Regions from separate parts of the Lentzea sp. NPDC060358 genome, predicted to be linked through region 3. Evidence: riboswitches for the same ligand, from Rfam matches in the RefSeq annotation. Region 3 holds a riboswitch; each other region holds the start of a gene.
What was found. Region 3 has a riboswitch for cobalamin ahead of ACFWGZ_RS26250 (FecCD family ABC transporter permease). Riboswitches for the same ligand answer to the same signal wherever they lie in the genome.
Positions count from the first base shown of each region.

Region 1: another riboswitch for cobalamin. It lies ahead of ACFWGZ_RS29040 (CbtB-domain containing protein); the one in region 3 lies ahead of ACFWGZ_RS26250 (FecCD family ABC transporter permease).
Region 2: another riboswitch for cobalamin. It lies ahead of ACFWGZ_RS37935 (ribonucleoside-diphosphate reductase subunit alpha); the one in region 3 lies ahead of ACFWGZ_RS26250 (FecCD family ABC transporter permease).
Region 4: another riboswitch for cobalamin. It lies ahead of ACFWGZ_RS15005 (putative cobaltochelatase); the one in region 3 lies ahead of ACFWGZ_RS26250 (FecCD family ABC transporter permease).

Region 1 covers NZ_JBHXCW010000171.1:8,173-12,194, forward strand. Annotated here, with positions in the region: gene ACFWGZ_RS29025 (PAC2 family protein) at 1-325, opposite strand, end outside; gene ACFWGZ_RS29030 (HAD family hydrolase) at 622-1,278, shown strand; gene ACFWGZ_RS29035 (CbtA family protein) at 1,275-2,036, opposite strand; gene ACFWGZ_RS29040 (CbtB-domain containing protein) at 2,053-2,241, opposite strand; cobalamin riboswitch at 2,295-2,427, opposite strand; gene ACFWGZ_RS29045 ((2Fe-2S)-binding protein) at 2,498-3,148, opposite strand; gene ACFWGZ_RS29050 (phosphoribosyl-ATP diphosphatase) at 3,257-3,520, shown strand; gene hisG (ATP phosphoribosyltransferase) at 3,534-4,022, shown strand, end outside.
Region 2 covers NZ_JBHXCW010000329.1:1,221-5,242, reverse strand. Annotated here, with positions in the region: gene ACFWGZ_RS37935 (ribonucleoside-diphosphate reductase subunit alpha) at 1-1,630, opposite strand, end outside; cobalamin riboswitch at 1,743-1,951, opposite strand; gene ACFWGZ_RS37930 (Lrp/AsnC family transcriptional regulator) at 2,032-2,469, opposite strand; gene ACFWGZ_RS37925 (DMT family transporter) at 2,584-3,492, shown strand; gene ACFWGZ_RS37920 (amidohydrolase family protein) at 3,672-4,022, shown strand, end outside.
Region 3 covers NZ_JBHXCW010000141.1:1,998-6,019, forward strand. Annotated here, with positions in the region: gene ACFWGZ_RS26240 (putative T7SS-secreted protein) at 1-895, shown strand, start outside; gene ACFWGZ_RS26245 (hypothetical protein) at 918-1,433, shown strand; cobalamin riboswitch at 1,432-1,561, shown strand; gene ACFWGZ_RS26250 (FecCD family ABC transporter permease) at 1,597-2,619, shown strand; gene ACFWGZ_RS26255 (ABC transporter ATP-binding protein) at 2,619-3,359, shown strand; gene ACFWGZ_RS26260 (ABC transporter substrate-binding protein) at 3,356-4,022, shown strand, end outside.
Region 4 covers NZ_JBHXCW010000057.1:18,848-22,869, reverse strand. Annotated here, with positions in the region: gene ACFWGZ_RS15020 (8-amino-7-oxononanoate synthase) at 1-326, opposite strand, end outside; gene ACFWGZ_RS15015 (hypothetical protein) at 364-1,425, shown strand; gene ACFWGZ_RS15010 (threonine aldolase family protein) at 1,487-2,407, shown strand; cobalamin riboswitch at 2,439-2,574, shown strand; gene ACFWGZ_RS15005 (putative cobaltochelatase) at 2,612-4,022, shown strand, end outside.

The DNA.
Region 1 (4,022 bases), on a different contig from region 3:
TCGGCTCGATGCCGTGCACGAGGATCACGTCCGCGGACGAGCCGGGGGGCCTGCACACCGACAGCCGCGTCGTCGGCCAGTCGACCCTCCTGGTGACGCCGTCCACCATGCGCACGGTCGGGCGGCTCACCTGGAAGTCGTAGTAGTCGTCCGGGTCGATCTCGGCGAGCGGGGTGGCGTCCCAGGTGAGTTGGAGGTGCTCGATCGCGGTGCTGGCGGCGTCGCCGGCGTCGTTCCACCCTTCGAACGCGCACACCATGATCGGGCTCGTGAGCGGCTGGCGCGGGTTCTGGGGTGCCGGGGATTCCTGGGACGGATCGTTCACGGCGCCAGACTACGGCCTCCCCCCGGCAACTCATCGCAGGCTTGGCCCATGCGCGACCGGGGAACGCCGCCGTGGCGGGACGCGCTGGTCAACCGCGTGACGACCCGCTGTTCGCTCGCTCACCACGCCCGTGAGCCCTCCGGTGGAACGCGTATCGTGAGGCCTGGAAGTCTCCGGACCGGAGGCCGGCTCGCCGACGCGCCGGCCGGGCATGGGCACGAGCGGGTCCGCGAGGACTCCACCCCTGCCAGTCCACCGACGCCTTCGTGGCGCACTCCCGGAGGCGAAGTACTTCGATGTCTGACTTGCAGGCCGTGCTGTGGGACATGGACGGCACGCTGCTCGACTCCGAGAAGCTGTGGGACATCCCGCTCTACGAGTACGCCGAGAAGCTCGGCGGCACGCTGTCGCTCGAGACCCGCGAGAGCATGGTCGGGACCAACGTGCCCACGACGATGCGCCTGCTCTTCGCCGACGTCGGCGTCGAGCCGACCGACGCCGACCTCGTGGACGGCGCCGCGTGGATCTCGCGCCGCACCGAGGAGGTCTTCCGCGCCGGCCTGCCGTGGCGGCCGGGTGCCCGGGAGGCGTTGCGCGCCGTGCGGTCGTCCGGTGTGCCGATGGCGCTGGTGACCTCGACCGAGCGCGCGCTGACCGAGGTCGCGCTGGACACGATCGGCCGCGACCTGTTCGACGTGACGGTGTGCGGCGACGAGGTGGACGGGCTGAACAAGCCGCTGCCGGAGCCGTACCTGAAGGCGGCGCGGCTGCTCGGCGTGGATCCGGTGCAGTGCGTGGCGGTCGAGGACTCGCCGACTGGTGTCGCCGCGGCCGTGGCCGCCGGGTGCACCGTGCTGGTCGTGCCCTGTGACGTCGAGGTGCCGGCGGGGGAGCGGCGGGTGTTCCGCGACTCCCTCACCGGCGTCGACCTCGACGTGCTGAAGGCGCTCTAGACCGTCGTCGAAGCGGTCACGCGTTCGGCCTTGGCGCCGCGCGTGGCCGGGTCGACCAGCAGGCCGAACACCACGCCGATGCCGACGTAGAGCGTGGCGAGCTGGGCGAGCGAGCTGAGGCGGAACTGCCACAGCACCGCCACCGGCATGTCCGCCGGGATCGTGTCCGGCGGCGCGGGGAACGCCAGCAGCACCACCGCGACGGCCGCGACCACCGCGAGGAGCACGCCGGTGACGCGCACCGGCTGCGACTGCGCGCGCAGCTGCTCGGCGAGCCAGCTCGCGCCCCACACGATCGCGAGACCCGCGACCACCACGCCCAGGTACAGCGCGGTCCGGTAGTTCACGGTGTCCGGGTCGCCCACGGCGGGCGGGTTGGCCGGGTACTTGAGCCACGGCAGCAGTGCCACCGCGCCGAACACCGCGGCGCCGAACGCGAGGCTGCGGCTGAACGGCGTGCGGTCGGCGAACCAGCGCTTCGACAGCGCGTAGGCCGTGGCGAACACCAGGCCGATCGCGATGCCGACGATCACCACGCCGAGCATGCCGCCCGCGATCTGGGCGCCGCGGCTGACCAGCTCTTCCTCGCCGTGCGAGTGCGCGTGGCCGTCACCGGCGGGTTCCCGTGCTTCCTCGACCGCCAGGGCGGCGCGGATCGGGATCTCGGTGACCAGGAGCTGCACGAGCGCGGAGGCGGCACCGGCGATGCCGCCGGCCGCGATGCCGCGCAGTGCGATGGACTTGTACGTCGTCGTCATCTGCGTGGTCGGCGGATCAGTGGCAGGGGACGCCGAGGGCGTGGCGGCCGTCGTGGAAGAACTCGTGCAGCAACTCGGAACCCGCGCCGAGCGCGAGGCCGTTCTCCTGGAGGACCAGGTACGTGACGATCAGGCCGAGCAGTGAGACGGCGAAGGCCCACTTGGGCACGCGGACGGCGGACAGACTTGCTGCGGGGCTCGTCATGACGGGCTCCTCCATACCTCGTGGAAGGTCAACTCTCCTTGCGGCGCCGCAGCCGGTCTCCTGACTCCCGGATCACCGCTCACCCCGCGTCTTCCCAGTCCCGGCGGGGACCAGTGACGTGCTCGGCGGGGGTTGCTTCCCGGTCACAGTGGCGAGGACCGCGCCGGATTCACACCGGCTTCCCGTCACTGCGGCGCGTGCACCGTAAGTTGACCGGCCCGCCGAGCACAACCGGCCATAAGAGTTGTTGCGCACCTCACTTCACGAGTGGACAGTCACCACACTTCCCACCTGCGGCGACGCGGTAGTAGAGGCAGCAGCTCCTGCGCCGGAACGCGACCTCTCCGGGGATGGAGAAGAACTCGCCGGCTTGCTCGAACGGCGGAGCGCTCATCAGCCGCGCGCCGCGCAGTTCCGCTTCCTCGGCCGTGAGCATGCGTGCGCGCACGACCATCTTCAGCGCGCCCGCGATGTTCGACATGGCGTTGCCCCACAACAATCCCCGTGCCACCGGCGCGACGTCCTGGATCGCCTCCACGACGGGCTCGAGCGCCGCCGCGGCGGGCGGGCCCAGCCGCGGTGCGTCGATGCGCACGCTCAGGCCGCCGGCCGGGTCGTGGCGCCACCACAGGTTCTCCGGCCGCACGTCGATCGGCAGGTCCGCGGCCGTGAGGGGGCTGAGCAGCCGCGCGGTGTAGCCGAGGAAGAACAGGCTCGCCGCGACGCGTGGTTCCTCCGCTTCGTACCGGTTCGCGATGGCCTCGATCGTGTTCTTGAGGGCGGGCCCTTCGAGCAGGTCCGTTCCCGGCAGCCACGACTCGTCCGGGCGGCCGACGTCGAGGGCGAAGAACGGGTTGATCCCGCGCACCCGGCGCAGCGCTGCGAGGACCTCGGCGAACTCAGACACGGAAGTTCACGCTACTGGGTGTCCACGCAGGTCGACTCGCGTCCAGGACGTGGGACGGGGGCGACCGCGGTGTGGACCCGGCCGGGCGAGGTGGGATGATGTCGAGTCGTGAAGACCTTCGACTCCCTGTTCGCCGAACTGACCGAACGAGCCGCCACCAAGCCGGCGGGATCCGGCACCGTCGCAGCGCTCGAGGCCGGCGTCCATGCGCAGGGGAAGAAGGTCCTGGAGGAGGCGGGCGAGGTCTGGATCGCCGCCGAGCACGAGTCCGACGAGAAGCTCGCCGAAGAGATCTCGCAGCTCCTGTACCGCCTCCAGGTCATCATGCTGGGCCGCGGCCTCACCCTCGAAGACGTGTACAAGTACCTCTGAAAGAGACCCCCACATGCTGCGCGTAGCAGTCCCGAACAAGGGCGCGCTCGCCGAACGCGCCTCCGCCATGCTCACCGAGGCCGGCTACCGGCAGCGGCACGAGCCCCGCGACCTGACCGTGCTCGACCCCAACAACGACGTCGAGTTCTTCTTCCTGCGCCCCAAGGACATCGCGATCTACGTGGCGTCCGGCGACCTGGACCTCGGCATCACCGGCCGCGACCTGGCCGCCGACTCGGGCGCCGACGACAACGGCTCCTCGGTCGAGGAGCTGCTCGCCCTGGGCTTCGGCTCGTCGACCTTCCGCTACGCGGGCCCCCGCGGCACCGACTGGAAGGTCTCCGACCTCGAGGGCAAGCGCCTCGCCACCGCGTACCCGCGCCTGGTGGGCCGCGACCTGCGCGAGCGCGGCATCACCGCCCAGGTGATCCGCCTCGACGGCGCCGTCGAGATCTCGATCCAGCTCGGTGTGGCCGACCTGATCGCCGACGTCGTGGGCTCC
Region 2 (4,022 bases), on a different contig from region 3:
GCGCCGTCAGGTAGATCTCCTCGGCGATCCGCGTCGACAGCTCGCGGGCCTCCGGCGAGTCGAAGGGCAGGCGCAGCTTGAAGAACACGTCCTGCAAGCCCATCACACCGAGCCCCACCGGGCGCCAGCGCGGGTTGGACCGCGCCGCCTGCTCGGTCGGGTAGTAGTTGATGTCGATCACGCGGTCGAGGAACACCACGGCCGTGCGGACGGTGGAACGCAGGCGCTCCCAGTCGATCCCGCCGTCCGTCACGTGCGCGCCGAGGTTGACCGAGCCGAGGTTGCAGACCGCGGTCTCCTCGTCGCTGGTGACCTCGAGGATCTCGGTGCACAGGTTCGACAGGTGCACCACGTTGCCGGGCTCGGCGGTCTGGTTGCACGTGCGGTTCGCGGTGTCCTTGAACGTCATCCAGCCGTTGCCGGTCTGGGCGAGCGTGCGGATCATCCGTCCATAAAGGTCACGAGCCTTCACCGTGCGCACCGCTCGGCCGGCTTCCTCGGCGCCGCGGTAGGCGCGGTCGAACTCGTCGCCCCACAGGTCGACCAGCTCGGGAACCTCGTCCGGGTCGAACAGCGACCAGTCGGCGTCGGCCTCGACGCGGCGCATGAACTCGTCCGGGATCCAGTTGGCCAGGTTGAGGTTGTGCGTGCGGCGCGCGTCCTCGCCGGTGTTGTCGCGCAGCTCCAGGAACTCCTCGACGTCCGGGTGCCACGTCTCCAGGTACACGCAGGCGGCACCCTTGCGGCGACCGCCCTGGTTCACCGCCGAGACCGACGCGTCGAGCGTGCGCAGCCACGGCACGATGCCGTTGGAGTGGCCGTTCGTGCCGCGGATCAACGCGCCGCGCGACCGGACCCGCGACCACTGCACACCGATGCCTCCGGCGAACTTCGACAGCTGAGCGATCTGGGCGTAGCGCTCGTAGATCGACTCCAGCTGGTCCTTCGGCGAGTCGAGCAGGTAGCACGAGGACATCTGGGTGTGCCGGGTGCCGGAGTTGAACAACGTCGGCGAGCTGGGCAGGTAGGCCAGCGACGACATCAGCCGGTAGAAGTCGATGGCCTCGGAGGCGGTGTGCGACAGGCCGCAGGCGACGCGCAGCAGCCAGTATTGCGGCTGCTCGATCACCGACCGCCGGGACGGGTGGCGCAGCAGGTAGCGGTCGTAGACCGTGCGCAGGCCGAAGTACTCGAACCGCCGGTCGCCGTCGAGGTCGATCGCGTCGTCGAGCTTGCGGGCGTTGGCCGCGACGAACTTCGCCGTCGCGTCCCCGATCAGGCCCTCCGCGTGGCCGAGCGCGATGCTCTGGCTGAAGGACTGCACACCCTGGCGGCGCACTTCCTTCTCGATGAACGCCGCCAGCAGACCGGCCGCGAGCTTCGAGTACTCGGGCTCCTCGGCGACCAGCGCGGCCGCGGTCTGGATCGAGAGCTTGTCCAGCTCCTCGGTCGTCGCGCCGTCGTAGAGGCCGCTGATCGTCTTGGTGGCGACCCGCAACGGGTCGACGTCGTGCAGACCGGCCGTGCAGCGCTCCACCGCGCGCACGATCTTGTTCAGGTCCACCGGTTCGAGCGAACCGTTGCGTTTCTTGACGCGCATCGTGGTGGTGACCGTGTCGACCGCCGTCACAGCTCTCTCCTCGCGAGCTCGGGGTGGCCACGAGGACAGCGAGGAGCGGACGGGCGCGCGCGACCGCCACGTCCTCCCGCCCTCCCTCGGGGCCTCGGACACCCGCACGCGAAGGCGCGTGCGGGGCGCTGGCAGGTCTTCGGACTCACGGGCACGCCTGATGGCTCCTACCGGCCGTCGCTTCCCAGACGACTCGCGTCCAGTGCTTCTGACGGCTTTCGTTCCCGTTCACCGCTGCGGGGCAGTCCCGGACTCACACCGGGTTCCCTCTTGCGACGACCGATCTGGATGATCGGCCGAACCAGCTAGATCGACACAATACATGGGCGTGGTCGAGCGAAGAGCACCTACATCTAGTGGGCGTGTCGCTCAGTTGGAGCAGCACCCGCACGAGCTGCCCGTCACCCGGTCGCCGGTGTGCGCGGGGGCACGGGGGTGGCGACGACGAACGAGCTGTGCGTCTGACCGTGGATGAGGAACTGGTCGAGGATGGTTTCGAGGCCCTCGATGCTGGGCGAGTGGACCTTGAGCAGGAAGCAGTCCTCGCCGGAGATGCGGTGGCACTCGCTGACCTGCGGGGTCCGGGCCGCCAGCTCGGCGATCCTGGGCAGCTGACCGGGCCCGGGCCTGATCCGGACCCAGGCGGTGACGGGCAGCCCGATCGCGGCGGGATCGATGTCGAGGCGGTAACCGCGGATGACGCCGGCCCGTTCGAGGCGGGCGAGGCGTTCGCGGGCGGCGGGGGCGGACATGCCGATGCGGCGCGCCAGCTCGGCGGCGGTGAGCCGGGGGTCCGCGCCGAGCACGTCGAGCAGCCGACGGTCGGTCTCGTCCAGCACTGGCTTTCCCGAAGGAAAGCCGATGGGGTTTCCGCCTTCTTTTGCGACCATATCGACGGTCTCCGCCTTCGTTCGCGCATGGTGCTGCCCGGTCCCGCAGTCGACAATAAAGGCATGGTCGAGCCGCGTTTCCGCAGCCTTGGTCGAGCCGCGGCGAGGATCGTGCACCGAACTCCTCCCCACGCCTATTTCGTTGTCAGCGCGGTGTTCCACTACCTCGGGCCCGCGCTGGCGGTGCTGCTGTTCGCCCGTGTCGAGGTGCTCGGGGTGGCGTGGCTGCGCATCGCCACGGCCGCGGTGGTGTTCGCCGTGTGGCGGCGGCCGTGGCGGCTGTGGTCGCGCCTGGACCGGGCCACCCGGTGGCTGCTGACGGGGTGGGCGGCGGTGCTGGCGGTGATGAACAGCGTCTTCTACCTGGCCATCGACCGGTTGCCGCTGGGCACGGTCGCGGCGATCGAGTTCCTGCCGGTCATCGTGCTGGCCGCGCTCGCCGCGCGAACCCGTCGCAACGTCGCCGCGCTGATCGCGGCGGTCGCGGGCGTGTACCTGCTCACCGACGTGCGCCTGGTCGCCGAACCTCTGGGCATCACGTTCGCCGCCGCCAACGCGGTGCTGTTCGCGCTCTACATCATTCTGGGGCACCGCGTGGCCCGCAGCCGGCAGGTGTCCGGCATCGACGGCCTGGCGCTGTCGATGATGATCGCCGCGGTGATCGCGCTGCCGATCGGGATCGGTCAGGCCGCGCCGGCCTTCCTGGACCCGGTGGCCCTGGCCGCGGCGGCCGGGGTGGGGATCTGCTCGTCGGTCATCCCCTACGTCTGCGACCAGCTCGCCATGGCCCGCTTGCCCCGGGCCACCTACGCCTTGATGGTGTCCTTGCTACCGGCCACGGCCACCGTCGTCGGGATCGTCGTGCTCACGCAGATCCCCTCTGTCGCGGAGGTCGTCGGCGTGGTGCTCGTGGTCACGGGTGTTGCCCTGCACCAGGAACGCCCCGCGGAGCCGCAACCGGATCCCGCCTGAGGTCGGGGTCCGGTGTGGACGCGAACAGTCGGGTCTGCCCTACTGTCCCGGTCCTCGCGGATCATTACCGTGTGGCTGTCCGGCACATGGGGGAAGGCGGAGCCGTGGGGGATCTGGCGCGCCGGGACGTGTTGTCCTGGCTCGGACGGGGTGCGATCGGTGCGGTCGCACTCGGGGCCGTGGGGAATTCGCCCGCCACCGCGGGTACCGCCGTGACGGTGTTGCGGGGAGCGACCCTCATCGACGGCACCGGGCGCCCGCCCGTGCGCGACGCGACCATCGTGCTCGCCGGTGACCGCGTCGTGGCCGCCGGTGGGCGCTGCGACGTGCCGGGTGGTGCGCGGGTGCTCGATCTGGCCGGGAAGTACGTCATCCCGGGTCTGTGGGACATGCACACCCACTCGACGTTCTTCGAGGACACGGTCGCGCCGCTGCACGTCGTGCAGGGTGTCACCGGTGTCCGCGAGATGTGGGGGATGCCGGAGACGCACGACACGCGCCGGCGCATCGAGGCCGGTGAGGTCCTGGGC
Region 3 (4,022 bases):
GGTGCGGGCCGGCGCGGCCGAGACCGCGGCGGTCGTCGCGAAGGCGAAGGACAGGGCACCCGAGGAGCCGGGGTTCCTGTCGAGGTTCGCCGCCTCGATCGAGGACAGCTTCGAGAAGACCGTCACGCAGGTGTCGTCGTTCCACTCCGGCCTCGCCGAGTCGGGCCTCACCCTGCTCAGGACGGTCCGGGCGGGCAACCCGTTCGACCCGTACAACGCCGCCCACCCCGGCGAGTACGCCGCGCACCTGGTGGAGCAGGCGTCCGGCATGGTGCACCTGGCCACGCACCCGTCCGAGGCCGTGAAGGGCGTCCTCGACTTCGAGGAGTGGAAGAAGGACCCGTTCTCGGCGCTCGGCAGGCTGACCGGCGACGCCGCCATCGCCATCGCGACCGACGGCGCGGGGTTGCTCGGCGCCACCGAGAAGGCGGTGCTGCGCGAGGCGACCGAGCAGGCCGCGAAGCACGCCGACGACGGCCTGCCGCCGTGGCACCGCCCGGACTACGAGCTGCCCGGGCACACGCCGGACCACCGGCCGCAGCACGGCGACGAGCCGTTCGGTCCGCAGAAGCCGGACGAGCCCGCGCCGCCCGACCGCGAGCCCACGCCGCCCGACTCCGAGCCCGCGTCGCCCGACTCCGAACCTGCGCCGCCCGACCGCGAACCCGAGCCCCCCGCGCGGGAGCCGGAGCGCGGACCGGACGAGCAGCCGCGCGTCCGCGAGCCCGAGCACCTGCCGGAGCCGGACAGGAGCCACTACTTCCAGCTCCGGCAGTCCGTGGCCGAGATGCAGGACTCGCTGCCGCAGCTGCCGTTCGCCGAACGCGCCGCGGTGCAGCAGCGCATGGCCGCCCAGCGGCAGATGATGCGCGACCTCCTCGACCAGCACGCCTGACCCGCGAAGGAGATGTGGACCTGTGCAACCCCAGCAGGAGGAGATGCCGGAGTGGACGCACGGCGGTGAGTTCCCGCCCGTCTCCCGGCAGGTGCCGCTCCACGGCAGGGACCCCGCCTCCGGCACCGAGCAGGTGTGGGTCGGCCGGGTCGTCTGGCAGGCGCGGACGATGCGGGAGGTCACGATGGCGCTCTACGGCCCGTTCGGCCGCAGGACGGCCGTCGGCGACTCCGTCTTCGACGCCCTGTGGAAGATCCGCAACGAGCTGGAGGACCTCGAGCAGTTCCCGCCTCCGCTGTGGAAGGTGCTCGTGCAGGGCGCCCGGCGTGACGTGTGGCACGTCGGGCACCAGGTGTCGATCTTCCCCGGCGACCGCGCCGAGGTGCTCGTGCCCGGCGAGAAGGTGACCCGGACCGTGGACGTGCTGGCGGTGCTGGAACCTGCGGACACCCCGAGCTGGGGTCTGGCCGAGCAGCAGCTGGCGAACTGCGCGGAGTACTTCAGCCGCCTCGACCCGGCCTTCGGCACGAACGGGTGAACGCCTCGGGTTAGAGTGCAGAGGTCGCGTGTGGGGGAAGACCGGTCGAAGTCCGGCGCTGACCCGCAACGGTAGGTCCTCCTCGGAGAGGACGAGCCCGAACACCCGCACACGGCACGCACAGCACCTCCGACTCCTGCCGTGGACTGCGGGAAGGGACCCAGTGATCGCCAAGATCAGCGCGCTCGTCGGCGTGCTCGCCGTCAGCATCGTCGCGGGCGTCGCGCTCGGTCCCGTTCCCGTCCCGTTCGGACTGACCCTCGAGCTGCTGTGGGCGGCCCTGTCCGGGGGCACGATCCCCGCCGACCTCGCGGGGCAGTACCACATCGTCTGGGACATCCGGCTGCCCCGCGTGCTGCTCGCCGCGGTCGTGGGCGCTGGTCTGAGCGCGGTCGGCGTGGCGATCCAGGCGATGGTCCGCAACGCGCTCGCGGACCCGTACGTGCTCGGCATCTCCTCGGGGGCGAGCGTCGGCGCGACCGCCGTGGCCACGCTCGGGGTGCTGCAGGGGTTCGGCGTCTACGCGCTGTCCACGGGCGCGTTCCTGACCGGTCTCGGCGCCACCGCGCTGGTCTACATCACCGCGCGCACGAGCCGCGGGCTCACCCCGCTGCGGCTCGTGCTGACCGGGACCGCGCTGGCGTACGGGTTCTCGGCGGTGGCGATGCTGCTGGTGTTCCAGGCCCCGCACGGCGAGGCGGCCCGCAGCGCCATGTTCTGGTTGCTCGGCAGCCTCGGCGGGGCGAACTGGCAGGCGCTGCCCATCGCCCTGGTCGTGACGGTCGCGGGGATCGTCTACCTGATGACCAGGGCGCGGCAGCTCAACGCGCTGGCGATGGGCGACGAGACCGCGACCACGCTCGGCGTCGGCGTGACCCGGTTCCGCACGCACCTGTTCATCGTGACCGCGGGCATCACCGGCGTGCTGGTCGCGGTGAGCGGCGCCGTCGGCTTCGTCGGCCTGATGCTGCCGCACCTGACGCGGATGGTCGTCGGCGCGGACCACCGCCGCGTGCTGCCGCTGGCACCGCTCGCCGGGGCCTCGTTCCTCGTCTGGGTCGACGTGGCCGCCCGCATGCTGGCCGCGCCGGAGGAACTGCCGCTGGGCGTCATCACGGCCGCGATCGGCGTGCCGTGCTTCATCTTCCTGATGCGCCGCAGGACCTACGTGTTCGGAGGCCGTTGATGCGCGTCGACGTCGAGCAGCTGACCGTCACCGGCATCATCGAGGACATCACCCTGCACGCCTGCGACGAGGTGGTCGGCATCGTCGGCCCGAACGGCAGCGGCAAGTCCACGACGCTGCGCTGCGTCTACCGCGCCTTGAAGCCGGACGCGGGTGCCGTGCTGATCGACGGCCAGAACGTCCACAAGCGACCGGACCTGGCCCGCGAGCTCTCCGCGCTGACCCAGGAGTCGCAGGTCGAGTTCGACTTCACCGTCGCCGAGGTGGTGGAGATGGGCCGCCTCCCGCACGACCGGTCCCCGGCGCACGACCGCGCCGTGGTCGCCAGGGCACTGGCCACAGTGGACGTCGCCCACCTCGCGTCCCGCAGCTTCCTCACGCTCTCCGGCGGCGAGCGCCAGCGCGTGCTCATCGCCCGCGCCGTCGCCCAGGAACCCCGCGTGCTGGTGCTGGACGAGCCGACCAACCACCTCGACATCCGCCACCAGCTGGACGTGCTGTCGCTGACCCGCGGCCTGGGCGTCACGGTGCTGACGGTGCTGCACGACCTGAACCTCGCCGCGTCCTACTGCGACCGCCTGCACGTGCTCGACGAGGGCCGGCTGGTCGCCTCCGGCACCCCGGCCGAGGTCCTCGTGCCGGAGCTGGTCGCCGAGGTCTTCCACGTCACGGCGCACGTCGTGCCGCACCCCACCACGGGAGTTCCCCAGCTCCTGTTCGACCAGGAGGTCACCCCTTGAGAACCGCGCTCGCCCTGGCGTCCCTGCTCCTGCTGACGGGCTGCGGCGCGACCGTCGCGCAGGACACCTCCGCCTCCGACCCGGTGACCGTCACGAACTGCGGCAAGCAGGTCACCTTCGACAAGGTGCCGTCCAAAGTGGTCACCAACGACACCGGCATCACCGAGCTGATGTTCGCCCTGGGGCTCAAGGACCGCATGGCGGGCTACGTCGTCGACAGCGGCAACACCGTCGACCTCCAGACCTCCCCGTGGAAGGCCGACTTCGACAGCGCGCAGCACCTGGCCGACAAGATCTCCAAGGAGGTCGTGCAGGGCGCGGGCGCCGACCTGGTCTTCGCGGGCTGGAACTACGGCTTCAGCGAGAGCACCGGCTTCACCCCGGACGCGCTGGCGCAGCTGGGCATCGGCACCTACCAGCTCACCGAGGCCTGCCGCAACGGCGTGGGCAAGCAGCGCGGCATCATGCCCGCCCTCGACGCCCTCTACACGGACCTGCGCAACCTCGGCGCGATCTTCCGCGTCTCCGACCGCGCCGAGGAGCTCGTGCGCTCCTACCAGCGGCAGGTCGAGGAGGCCGGCCGGCTCACGGCCGGCAAGCCGCGGCCGAAGGTGTTCCTCTACGACAGCGGCCAGGACCAGCCCTTCACCTCCGGCAAGAACG
Region 4 (4,022 bases), on a different contig from region 3:
AACACCAGCGCCGACTGCGCGCCGCAGAAGTTCGCGAGCTCGAACTCCAGCTCGTTGTGCAGCTCCGTAGACCCGGTCACCAGGCGCGACCCCGTCGAGCCCGCACCCCACTTGAGCGTGGCGGCGGCCGCGGCACCGGCGACGCGCTTGTCCTTCGCGAGCCCGAGGTAGTCGTTGCTGGCGAGGTCGAGATCGGTCGAGTCCGCCTTGCGGGGCCGCACACGGCGGGTCAGGCCCGCCTTGGCGCGCGCTTCGGAACGGACGTCGATCCAGTCGAACGTCGCCTCACCGCCGGTGGACACTTCCTCGGTTGTGCTCACGGTCACCGCCTGAGTCTCCCATCCGCCCACTAGCGTGCGGCTCGTGGACCTGTTCACCTTCACGCGCGCCGAACTCACCTCGCCGGTGCAGTTCCTCGACGGCCGCTGGGTGGTGTCCGGCCACGACGACGTGCGCGCCGTGCTGGCGGACCCGGCCACGTTCCTGCCCGACAACGCGCTGACCGCCGTCACGCCGGTCGCGCCCGCCGCGTTGCGCGCCCTGGTGAGAGCCCGCTTCTCGCTGCCGCCGACGCTGGCGAACAACAGCTCGTCGTCGCACGCCCGGCTGCGGAAGCTGGTGGCGTCGTTCTTCACGCCGGCCCGCGTCGCCGCAGCGGAGCCTCGCATCCGCGCCCTGGTCCTGGAACGGCTGGGTGGCGCAGATCTCGTGCGCTCGCTCGCGTGGGACCTGCCCGCGATCGTGCTGATGGACCTGCTCGGGCTGGAGAACGTCGACATCCCGACGCTCAAGCGGTGGAGCTCGGGGTCGCTGGAGTTCTTCTGGGGCTCGCTGTCGCCGGAGCGGCAGCTGGAGCTGGTCGACGACGTCGGCGAGTTCCACCAGTGGCTGGTCAAGCGCTACCACGCGCGCGACGGCGAGCTGTTCCGCGCGCTGGCCGACGCGGGTGTGTCCGCTGAGGACTCCGCCGGTCTCTGCTACTTCCTGCTGATCGCCGGCCAGGAGACGACGACCCAGCTGCTGTCCACGGCGTTGCGCCGCGCGTTGCAGGACCGCGCGGTGTGGGCGCGACTGCCGTTGCCCGGTGTGGCCGAGGCGTTCGTGGAGGACGTGCTGCGGACCGAGACGCCCGTGGTGACGTGGCGCCGGTTGACCGCGCGTGAGGTCGTTCTGTCCGGTGTGCGCGTTCCGGCCGGTGCGGAGCTCGTGTTGTTGTTGAGCGGCAGGGAGACCGACCCGCGCCACCTCGCGTTCGGGTACGGGCGGCACTTCTGCCTCGGGGCGGGCCTGGCCCGGCTGGAGGCGGCCGTGACGTTGCGAACAGTGGCCTCTCGCGAGCCTTCGCTGGAACTCGCTGGTCCGGAGCCGGAATGGCTGCACCTGCTGTCGTTCCGGGCGCCGAAGTCGGTGGCCGTGAGTCGTTGACCTGATGTTGGATGCGGTGGTGATGAACCGCCAACTCTCGGGTGTCCACAAGAAGACCCTGTTGGAATCGCTCGGCCCGGTGCCGGACGTCGACCCCGACCGGTACGGCGACGGCGGCCCGGTGGGAGCCCTGGAAGCCCGCGTGGCCCAGCTGCTCGGCACCGAGGCGGCGCTGTTCGTGCCGACGGGCACGATGGCGCAGCAGATCGCGCTCAGGTGCTGGGCCGACCGCACCCACAACCCGATCGTCGCGATGCACCCGCAGGCCCACCCGCTGCACCACGAGGACGACGCGCTCACCGCGTTGTCCGGTCTGCGGCCGGTCAAGGTCCGCGACGCCGACGTCGGCACCTGCCCGGAGCCGTACGGGACGCTGCTGCTGGAGGTGCCCGACCGCGAGGCCGGCTTCGTCCTGCCGACCTGGGACGAGCTGACGTCGCTGGTGGACCTCGCGCGCGAACGGGACGCGGTCGTGCACCTCGACGGCGCCCGGCTGTGGGAGAGCACGCACGGCCTGGGCAAGCCGCTGCCGGAGGTCGCCGGCCTGTTCGACTCGGTCTACGTGTCGTTCTACAAGTCGCTGGAGGGCATCTCCGGTGCCGCACTCGCGGGTTCGCAGGACTTCGTCGACCAGGCGCGGGTCTGGCGGCACCGCTACGGCGGCACGCTGTTCCAGCAGTGGCCGGCCGCCCTGTCCGCCCTGCACGGTCTCGACACCGTGCTGCCGAAGCTCGGCTCGTACGTCGAGCACGCCAAGGTCGTGGCGGCCGCGATGGGGCTGCCCGAGCCGCACACCCACCAGTTCGCGCTGCACCTGCCCGGCGACCCCGCCCGGCTGACCGAGCTGAGCGGGAAGTTCCTCGGGTCGTTCTGGCCGGCCGGGACGCTCGCGAAGACGGAGATCACGATCGCCGGGCCCGCGCTGGAGTGGACGGCGGACGAGGTCACGGCGGCCTGGGAGCAGTTCCGGAGCCTGCTCTGAGGGCGATGTCGCTCACCTGGCTGTTGGTCGCACGGGTGCGAGGTGCGACGATGCCGGGGCTGTGAGGGGAGCGCGAGGAAGCCGGTGGGAATCCGGCGCCGTCCCGCGACTGTGACCGGTGCGGAAGAACCGGGAGTCAGGAACTCGTCCCCCTCTTATTCGACCGGCCACGGGCGTGGACACCCGAGGAAGGACCGCACGCGCATGTTCCCCTTTTCGGCTGTCGTCGGACACGACGACCTCCGGCTGGCCCTGCTGCTGAACGCCGTGCACCCCGGCATCGGCGGCGTTCTCGTCCGCGGTGAGAAGGGGACCGCGAAGTCGACGATCGTGCGCGCCCTCGCCGCGCTGCTGCCGGAGCTGGACGTCTCGGCGCACTGCCGGTTCGGCTGCGTCCCGGGGTCGGCCGACTGCCCCGACGCGCCGCACGAGGGCGCCGAGCGCCGTCCGGCGAAGCTCGTCGAGCTGCCGGTCGGCGCCACCGAGGACCGGCTCGTCGGCTCGCTCGACCTGGAGAAGGCGCTGACCGAGGGCGTGCGGGCGTTCCAGCCCGGCCTGCTGGCCGCGGCGCACCGGGGCGTGCTCTACGTCGACGAGGTCAACCTGCTGCACGACCACCTGGTCGACCTGCTGCTCGACGCCGCCGCGATGGGCCGCGCGCACGTCGAGCGCGAAGGCGTGTCGATCTCGCACCCGTCGCAGTTCCTGCTGGTCGGCACCATGAACCCGGAGGAGGGGGAGCTGCGGCCGCAGCTGCTCGACCGGTTCGGGCTCACGGTGTCGGTGAAGGCCGCGCGGGACGTGGCCGTGCGCACCGAGGTCATCCGGCGCCGGCTCGCCTACGAGGCCGACCCCGTCGCGTTCGCCGCGCGGTGGGAGGCCGAGGACGCGGCGCTGCGGCAGCGCATCGCCGAGGCCAAGGAGAAGCTGCCGGAGGTGTCCCTCCCGGACGGTGAGCTGCGCCGGATCGCCGCCGTCTGCGCCGCCTTCGAGGTCGACGGCATGCGCGCGGACCTCGTGGTCGCCCGTGCCGCCACCGCCCACGCGGCGTGGCGCGGTGCCGCGGAGGTCGAGGAGTCCGACGTCGAGGCCGCGGTCCGGCTCGCCCTGCCGCACCGGCGCCGCCGCGACCCGTTCGACGAGCCCGGCATCGAGGAGCAGCAGCTCGAGGACGCCATGCGCGAGGCCGCCGAGCACGCGGGGGACCCGGACGACGGTCCCGACGACGACGGCCCCGGCGGCGGTGAGCTGCCCGAACCGCAGGACGCTCCCCAGGACCGGCCGCAGCGCAACGGGAACGCGCCGAACGACCGCCCGGCACCGGAACCCGCGCCCGCGTTCAAGGCGCGGGTGCTGGAGGTGCCCGGGGTCGGCGAGGGCGCGCCCGGCAAGCGGTCCCGGGCCCGTGCCCGCACCGGCCGGGTCGTCCGTTCGTCCACGGTGGACGGCGGCGGGCTGCACCTCGTCGACACCCTCGCGACCGCCGCACCGCACCAGGCCGCGCGCGGCCGCAGCGGTCCCGGGCTGCTGCTGACCGGCGCCGACCTGCGCAAGGCGGTCCGGGAGGGCAAGGAGTCCAACCTCGTCCTGTTCGTCGTCGACGCCTCGGGCTCGA